2 regions of the Pantoea nemavictus genome follow, and region 2 is predicted to be linked to the other one. Evidence: predicted binding sites of a transcription regulator. Region 2 holds the regulator's gene; the other holds the start of a gene.

Region 1 (4,798 bases), 140 kb from region 2:
AGCCGACGTCCGCTGCGTATCGGCTATGCCTTCAGCGCTATGTTGGCAGTGATTGGCGCGGCGATTATTCGTTACGACAAAGTCAGCGATCATTTCTGGTTTGGCTTACTGTTGGTGCAGGCGGCGAATATCTGTTTTGCCATTGGTATGGTGGGCTACAAACGTCTGCAGGAAACCCGCCCAATGCCGCAGCACACCGCGTTTTCATGGTTCTATCTCGGTGCGGTGATCATCGCGGTCATTGCCTGGAGCCTGTGGGGCAATCCCAACAAACTGCCTACTACGTCGCTGCAGTGGGGCATTCTGGTGTGGTTGGGGGTTGCGGCTTCAGGTTTGGGCTACTTCATGTGGAACTACGGCGCAACGCAGGTGGATGCGGGCACCTTGGGCATTATGAACAATATGCATGTGCCGGCGGGTTTACTGGTGAACCTGGCGATTTGGCAGGAAACACCGCATTGGCCGAGTTTTATCGCCGGTGCTGCCGTAATCTTCGCCTCGCTTTATGTGCATAAACGCTGGGTGTTGGGCAAGAAAAGCGGCGCCTAAGTTAAAAGGGAAGGGATAGCGCGGCAGAGGAGCAAAGCATCCGAGCCATGGACAAAAACGCCGGGAGCGTTTTTGCACAATGCGAAGCGTTGGCCGCTTGCGGCCGAACCCCATGGATGGGGTGAGTACTCGCGAGGCTGATCCACAGGGAAGTGGTTTCCCTTTGCGATCTGCCGCGCTATCCCTGACCCGGCTAGAACCATGAAGCGATTAAGCCTTCTTAACCGGTCCCGGACGATGGATCATCGTCAAACCTTTCAGGAAATTACGCAGAATCTGGTCGCCGCATTCGCGGAAGTTCTTGTGTTCCGGGTTACGGAAAATTGCGCCCACCTCAGCCTGCGAAATCTTAAAGTTCGCTTTTAGCAACACATCCGGAATATCGGTGGTCTTCAGTGCAAAGGCGATACGCAGCTTCTTCATGAAAATATTATTATTCATGCGGCGCTCAATCGACGGTGCGGGTGCATCTTCACTCTTACCGCGACGATAAAAAATCAGACCGTTGAGGAAGTACCCCATCAACACATCCGGCAGCTTGCGAAACGCGGCATCGTCATCCTTCTTCATCCACGCCTGCACATCTTCCAGCGGCACTTCACTTCCCGCTAAGGCAAAAATCTCCACCACTTTGCTATCGCTCAAATCAAGCATATAGCGCACGCTGCGCAGAACATCGTTACTCATCATGGTGAAACTCTCTTGGTCGCGGGTTGAGGCGGCGCATTATAGAGCAGGCGGGGCAGGGATAACAGCGCGGGCGACTTTCGCCGCCCAGTAGCATCAGGAAGAGGTGCTCTGCAATGCGCCAGGACGTGCGGCATCGCGCACGAACGGCAGATGTTCACAGGCGTGTTGGCGGGCAAAACGTACGAAAGCTTCCAACACCGGCTGACGCTGCTCACCTTCGCGGACCGCGGCATACAGGCGGCTCCACAGCCCATCGCCCAGCGTCTTGGTGACCACCAAACCCTGCTGCTCAAAATTCTCTACCACCCAATGCGGTAGCGCGGCGATGCCCATGCCTGCCGACACCATCTGAATCAGCAACAGCGTATTATCTACGCTCTTCAAGGCTGGACTCACGCCCGCCGGCTGCAGGAAATGTCGCCACACATCCAAACGCTGGCGCTGCACCGGATAAATCATCAGCACCTCTTCAGCCATATCTTCCGGGGAAATATGATCAAGCTGCGCCAAAGGATGATCCGGCGCCATCACTAAACGCACTTCAAAATCGAACATCGGTGAATAGAACAACCCGCTGCGCGGCAAAATGTCGGAGGTCAACACCACATCCAGCTCGCCCTGCTGCAACGCCGGTTGGGGGTCAAAAGTCACGCCAGATTTGAAATCCATCACCACCTGCGGCCAGCTCTGACGAAAATTATTCAGCGCAGGCGTCAGCCACTGAATGCAGCTGTGACACTCGATGGCGATACGCAATGTGGTCTGATGCGGCTCATGGCACGCCTGCAAGGCTTGCTGAATCTGCGGCAAAACCTGCTCGGCCAGCTGCAACAAAATCTCTCCCTGCGGCGTAAAACGCAGCGGCTGGCTTTTACGCACAAACAGACGGAATCCCAGCCGCTGTTCCAGATCGCTGAACTGGTGGGACAACGCCGATTGCGTCTGATGAAGCTGTGAGGCGGCGGCGGCTAACGAGCCGGTATTCCGTAACGCCTGCAGCGTCCGCAGGTGTTTGAGTTCGATCATGAGAATCCTTCACATCGAGATTGAACAAATTGCGCTTGAGGAACATACAGTACCCGCAGATTATGGCGGTGTAAACATCTGGACGGCTAAACATCTCAAGCAAGCGTCGCGGCCACTTTACCTTTGTCCAGCCATACAGCTCAGCGAATGACCTCTTCTTTCGCTGGATGAACGTAAATCGGTTGTACCTAAAAGAATATCTGGAGAACAGCAAATGACCATTCTCAACCATACACTCGGTTTCCCGCGCGTCGGTCTGCGTCGTGAACTGAAAAAAGCACAGGAAAGCTATTGGGCAGATAAAAGCTCATAGGAAGAGCTGCTGGCCGTGGGTCGCGAACTGCGTGCTCGTCACTGGCAACAGCAGCAAGACGCGGGAGTGGATCTGCTGCCGGTTGGCGATTTCGCCTGGTACGATCATGTTCTGACCACCAGCCTGATGCTGGGTAATGTGCCAGCACGCCATCAAAACCATGATGGATCCGTCGATCTCGATACGCTCTTCCGCCTTGGCCGTGGCCGTGCACCTAGCGGTGAACCCGCTGCGGCGGCGGAAATGACCAAATGGTTTAACACCAATTATCACTACATGGTGCCGGAATTCACCCTCGGCCAGCGGTTCAAACTGACCTGGACCCAGCTGCTGGATGAGGTTGATGAAGCGTTGGCGCTCGGCCACAAGGTTAAACCGGTGCTGCTCGGCCCGGTAACCTATCTGTGGCTAGGTAAAGTGAAGGGCGAGCAGTTTGATCGTCTGTCACTGCTGAAAGATATTCTGCCCGTTTACCAACAGGTATTGGCTGAACTGAATAAACGCGATATCGCATGGGTACAAATCGATGAGCCAGCACTGGCGCTGGAGCTGCCAGCAACGTGGCGCGATGCCTTCAAACCGGCTTACGAGGCGCTGCAAGGTGAAAGCAAACTGCTGCTGACGACCTACTTCGACAGCATCGGCCAGAACCTTGACGTGATTAAAGCGCTGCCGGTGCAAGGTCTGCACGTCGACCTGGTTCACGGTAAAGATGATATCCAGCAGCTGAACCAGCAGATCCCGGCAGATTGGCTGCTTTCGGTGGGTGTTATCAACGGTCGCAACGTCTGGCGTGCGGATCTCAGCAGCTGGTTTGAACGGCTGCAGCCGTTGGTTGGCCAGCGTAAACAGCTGTGGATCGGTTCGTCCTGCTCACTACTGCATAGCCCAATCGATCTGAGCGTGGAAACGCGGCTGGATGAAGAGGTGAAAAGCTGGTTCGCCTTTGCCCTGCAGAAATGCACTGAGCTGTCGCTGTTGAGCAAGGCGCTAAATAACCATGATGCTGCTTCACTGGTGGAGTGGAGCGCGCCGATTCGTGCGCGTGCCAACTCAACACGCGTTCACAATCCCGTGGTCGGCGAGCGTCTGGCGAGAATCCAGGCCAAAGACATCGAGCGCGCCAGCAACTATACCGAGCGTGCGAAAGCGCAGCGTAACCGCTTTAATCTGCCGGCGTGGCCAACCACTACGATTGGTTCATTCCCGCAGACGACGGAAATTCGCGGCCTGCGCCTCGAGTTCAAAAAAGGCAACATTGATGGCGGCAACTACCGCACCGGCATCGCAGAACATATCAAACAGGCTATCGTTGAGCAGGAACGGTTGGGGCTGGACGTGCTGGTGCACGGTGAAGCTGAACGTAACGACATGGTGGAATACTTTGGCGAAAATCTCGCCGGCTTCGTATTCACCCAGAACGGCTGGGTGCAGAGCTACGGTTCTCGCTGCGTAAAACCGCCAGTTATCATCGGCGACGTCAGCCGTCCTGCCGCGATCACCGTTGAGTGGGCCAAATACGCGCAATCACTGACCGACAAACCGGTTAAAGGCATGCTGACCGGTCCGGTAACCATTCTCTGCTGGTCGTTCCCACGTGAAGATGTGAGCCGTGAAACCATTGCGAAACAGATTGCGCTGGCGCTGCGTGACGAAGTGGCAGATCTGGAAAAAGCCGGCATCGGCATCATTCAGATTGATGAACCCGCGCTGCGCGAAGGTCTGCCGCTGCATCAGTCCGATTGGGCGGCGTATCTGACATGGGCAGTTGATGCTTTCCGTCTGAATGCCGCGGTGGCGCAAGACGACACGCAAATTCACACTCATATGTGTTACTGCGAGTTCAATGACATCATGGACTCCATCGCCGCACTGGATGCCGACGTTATCACCATCGAAACCTCACGTTCCGATATGGATCTGCTGGATACGTTTAAAGAGTTCGACTATCCCAATGAGATTGGTCCGGGCGTTTACGATATCCACTCACCGAACGTACCGAGCGTGGAGTGGATGGAAGCGTTGCTGCGCAAAGCGGCGCAAAGCATCCCGGAAGAACGTCTGTGGGTTAACCCGGATTGTGGCCTGAAAACGCGTGGCTGGACGGAAACCCGTCAGGCACTGGCAAACATGGTCAAAGCGGCGCAGAACCTGCGGGGTGAAACGGCTTAGTAGCCGCAAATGTGATTGGGGCGCATACGCGCCCCTTTTTATTACGCG
Region 2 (4,798 bases):
CTCAACATCGCTGATTTCGCGATGCTGCTGCACAATGGCGGCAATCAGCGACGGCATCACCAGCATGTGATGGATGTTGTTGCGATAGTAGGTCATCAGCACCGCCTGCTCGCGCGGCAGAATGATGATGTCGCCAATGTTGTCTTGCTCAGTCTCGAACTTGTTCATGCCCATGGCGTGATCAAGTAGCGCTTCGGCGCTCATATCCGGTACCGTTGCTTCCGGTGAATACGGCACGTTGCGCAGCAGTTGGGTGTAGCACTCAAGCTGCTCAATCAGTTGTTCGCGCGTCAATGAGCGCTGACGTGAGGCCAGCAGCGCGGTGACGCACAGGTTCATGGCGTTCGCCGCACCCGCTTCGTTGATGCGTACCATCAGCTTCGCCGCAATATCATTCACGGCTGGCGTCATCCAGGCAGGACGTTGTGGTTCGATCGGATCGATCGCGTCACGCCATTCCGGCACGTTTTTGTTGAGGTAATTCATCAACGGCAGCGGTTCGCCAAAGTTGACATAGCCCTGACCAAGATTGCGCAACTTACGTAAGCCGCGCACCATCTGCAGGAAACTCTCTTTCTCTTTGGCGGCGCCACGCAACTCTTTAGCGTAAGTACCCACTTCCATTACGTGCTCATAACCAATGTAAATCGGCACGAAAGTGATGGGACGACTGCCGCCACGCAGCATCGCCTGCAGCGTCATCGATAAGGTGCCGGTTTTCGGGTCCAGCAAACGTCCAGTGCGTGAGCGTCCGCCCTCAACAAAGTACTCAACCGAATAACCACGGCTAAACAGCTCGCCAAGGTATTCGCGGAACACCGTGGAGTAGAGCTTGTTGCCCTTGAAGGTACGACGAATAAAGAACGCGCCCAGACGACGGAAAATCGGGCCTGCTGGCCAGAAATTCAGATTGATACCTGCGGCAATGTGCGGCGGCACCAGGCCCTGGTGATAGAGCACATAAGAGAGCAGCAGGTAGTCCATATGGCTGCGATGGCAGGGCACATAGACAATCTCATGGCCATCCTGCGCCAGCTGACGCACGCGCTCGCCACCGTGGACGGTGATGCCCTGATAAAGGCGGCTCCACAGCCAGCCCATTACGCGGTCGGTCACTTTAATCGCTTCGTAAGAGAAGTTTGCCGCCACTTCTTCCATCATTTCGATGGCATTCTGCTGAGCTTTCTCATGCGAAATCTTTTTACTACGCGCTTCATCTTCGACTGCTTTTTCAATCGCTTTGGATTGCAACAGCTTATTGAAGAGGTCCTGACGCGCGGGCAGACGCGGTCCGACAGCGGCCAGGCGCTGGCGGGCAAAGTGAATGCGCGCGACACGTGCCAGTTTCTGCGCAATCGACTTGTCGGTGCCGTGTTCGGTCGCCATCTGGCGCAGCGATACGGTTTGCGAGAAGCGAACGAAGCTATCGCGGCCGTGCCACAAAATGGCGAAGAACTTCTGCACGCCATTCAGAATACGCAGATGCGGTGTCGCTTCTCCCTGAATTTCACGTCCCGGCGCACGACCAAACATCACCGCAACGGGTAACATCTGGACATCGAGCTGTGGGTTGCTGCGGTGCAAATCGAGATAGTCGTGGAATAGCTTTACTGATTCCGGATTCGCCACGAAATAGGGAATAACGCGCGGGCCATCGTGAATAAACACGTGGCGCGGTAGCAAGGTGCCATCGATCTCCAGTGGAGCCAGCGGATCGGGCAGATCATGTTTCAGACATTGCGCCCGTAGCGTGAGAAGGTCAGCCTTTGAATCATAAGGCAAAACATACATCACTGGACGTGTCGGATCGATCCCGTGTTCAGAGACGGGATCGGTCGGAATGACCTTACTTTTTACCAAAATAGAGAGTGGTAAATTCAATAATTTGTAATAGAGTTTACGCCAACCTGACATAGACAACTTAAAGCCTCTTGTTAGCAAAGCGCGGCAAGCATACCAGAAAGCGCAGCGAAGATCTGTGGCTCTGCCACCTCCCACTGCCACACATTGACGTCAAAATAGTTCAAGGGTTCCATAAACATGGCAAATAACGTCACCGGTCTAGTAAGAATAGTGAAAGCAGCCGGTTATTCCTGGCAGGGCTTGCGTGCCGCATGGCAGCATGAAGCCGCATTTCGCCAGGAGGCGATTGCCGCGCTGGTGGCTATTATCGTGGCCTGTTGGCTGGATGTTGATGCCATTTCCCGCGTGTTAATGATTGGTTCGGTGGTACTTATCATCATTGTTGAAATCCTTAATAGCGCCATCGAAGCGGTGGTAGACCGCATCGGTCAGGAGCAGCATCCGTTAGCCGGGCGTGCCAAAGATATGGGATCGGCTGCCGTGTTGCTGACTATCTTACTGGCTCTGTTTGTCTGGATCGCGCTGCTCTGGACGCATTTGAGATAGGGATTCCAGATTCATCAATGCGCTGATTTTTCCCTCTGTTACGGTTTTCATTTCGCGAATACCTGTATATACTCACAGCGACTGTATAAACAACCAGGGGGCGGGATGAAAGCGCTAACTGCAAGGCAGCAACAGGTCTATGACCTGATTCGCGACCATATTAACCAGACGGGCATGCCGCCAACGCGTGCGGAAATTGCTGCGCAACTGGGTTTTCGCTCGCCCAATGCTGCTGAAGAGCATCTGAAAGCGCTGGCGCGAAAAGGCGTTATTGAAATTGTTTCCGGCGCATCGCGCGGGATACGCCTGCTGATGGAAGAAGAGCCGAGCGAAGGTTTGCCATTAATTGGCCGCGTCGCTGCTGGCGAGCCGCTGCTGGCACAAGAGCACATTGAAGCGCACTATCAGGTTGATGCCAACCTGTTCAAACCCAGCGCCGATTTCCTGCTACGCGTTAGCGGTATGTCGATGAAAGATATCGGCATTATGGATGGCGATCTGTTAGCGGTGCATAAAACTCAGGAAGTGCGTAACGGCCAGGTTGTGGTGGCGCGCATTGATGATGAAGTCACCGTGAAACGCTGGAAAAAGCAGGGCGCGATTGTCCATCTTCTGCCGGAAAATAACGATTTCCAGCCGATTATCGTTGATACCCGCGAGCAGTCACTGACCGTTGAAGGTTTGGCTGTGGGAATTGTGCGCAACGGCGAATGGCTCTGATCAATTTCTGATCCTCCCCAACTGCGGCGGCGTATGCTGCGCTGACCGCAGTCTGCTATTTTATTTCTCTGTGACATTTTCTGCGGCACTGTCGGGCGCATTATCACGCTGATACCGCAAACAACGGAATGCGCTGATGCAGCTGTTTTCCCCTTCAGATAAAGCACTCTGGCGGCTGGCGCTGCCAATGATCCTCTCCAACATCACCGTTCCGCTGCTGGGCGTGGTGGATACTGCAGTCATTGGTCATCTTGATAGCCCCATTTATCTCGCTGGCGTCGCCGTGGGTACCACGGCAACCAGTTTCATCTTCATGCTTCTGCTGTTTTTGCGAATGAGCACCACCGGACTGACCGCGCAGGCTTTTGGTGCGAATGATAAAAGCGCACTGGCGCGCGCCTTGACGCAACCGCTGCTCATCGCTTTAGTCTTCGGACTCTTGTTTATGCTGTTGCGCACGCCAGTAAGCAGTTTGGCGGCAGCACTGATGGGCGGCAGTCCGGAAGTGCAGCAGCAGGCGAAAATATTTATTGAGATTCGCTGGCTGAGTGCGCCGGCCACCTTGGCTAATTTGGTGATTCTTGGCTGGCTGCTGGGCGTGCAGTATGCGCGTGCGCCGATGGTGTTATTGATCGTCGGTAATCTGGTGAACATCCTGCTCGACCTGCTGTTTGTCCTCAAGCTGCACTGGGGCGTGGCGGGAGCGGCGGCGGCTACGGCGTTGGCCGAATATGTCACGCTGGGTGTGGGTTTGTGGATGGTAGCGCGGGTACTTAAATTGCGCGGTATCCACTTCACGCTGCTAAAAAATAGCTGGCGCGGTGATGCGGCGCGGTTGTTTCGCCTCAATCGCGACATTATGTTGCGTTCCCTTATGCTGCAAATCTGCTTCGCGTCGCTCACCATTCTCGGTGCGCGCATTGGCCCGGATGTCGTGGCGGTCAATGCGGTGCTGCTAATGTTCCTTACCTTTACTGCCTACGCATTAGATGGCTTTGCCTATGCGGTTGAAGCCTGTTCCGGTGAAGCGGTCGGCGCTAAAGATCGCAGCCGGTTATTGCTGATCTGGCACGCTGCTTGTCGACAAGCCTGTTTTGTGGCGGTGCTATTTGCGCTGATTTATGCCTTCACTGGCCCGCAGATTGTAGCGATGCTGACTTCACTGGAAGCACTACGCGACATGGCCGATCGCTACCTCATCTGGCAGGTGATACTGCCGCTGATTGGCGTCTGGTGTTATCTGCTGGATGGCATGTTTATCGGCGCGACGCGCGGACGAGAGATGCGAAACAGCATGGTAATAGCGGCTATTGGTTATGGCGTAGCGCTGTTGACGCTGCCGTGGCTCGGTAACCACGGTTTATGGTTGGCAGTAACGGTATTCCTGGCGTTACGTGGGCTAACACTGTGGCTAATCTGGCGGGGTCACTGGCAACGTGATAGCTGGTTTAACGCCTGATTAAGCGAAGCGTAACCTACAGATTAATCTGTAATTCTCTGCAAACTTCGAAGCGGCTACTACAATTACCTTATACGGCGCACATGAGTAGCGCGTTGTCTGGGTATATTGCCATATAGACAGGCGATATATCTATCTCACTCAGGATGAAGTGGAGGATTATATGAACAAAGACGAAGCGAGCGGAAACTGGAAGCAGTTTAAAGGGAA

What was found. The regulator LexA, encoded in region 2, represses DNA repair genes until DNA is damaged. The targets are predictions, from matches to a motif close to TNCTGTATGTACATACAGNA.
Region 1: metR (HTH-type transcriptional regulator MetR) is a predicted target of LexA. The motif match lies at 2,298-2,317, and genes of this name have one in related genera.

What each region holds. Positions count from the first base shown of each region.
Region 1 covers NZ_JBBGZW010000001.1:2,311,047-2,315,844, forward strand. Annotated here, with positions in the region: gene WH298_RS10565 (carboxylate/amino acid/amine transporter) at 1-549, shown strand, start outside; gene WH298_RS10570 (YehS family protein) at 760-1,239, opposite strand; gene metR (HTH-type transcriptional regulator MetR) at 1,333-2,265, opposite strand; partial or broken gene metE (5-methyltetrahydropteroyltriglutamate--homocysteine S-methyltransferase) at 2,480-4,750, shown strand; gene WH298_RS10585 (dienelactone hydrolase family protein) at 4,792-4,798, opposite strand, start outside.
Region 2 covers NZ_JBBGZW010000001.1:2,452,138-2,456,935, forward strand. Annotated here, with positions in the region: gene plsB (glycerol-3-phosphate 1-O-acyltransferase PlsB) at 1-1,914, opposite strand, end outside; gene WH298_RS11185 (diacylglycerol kinase) at 2,041-2,409, shown strand; gene lexA (transcriptional repressor LexA) at 2,515-3,129, shown strand; gene dinF (MATE family efflux transporter DinF) at 3,266-4,588, shown strand; gene WH298_RS11200 (CsbD family protein) at 4,752-4,798, shown strand, end outside.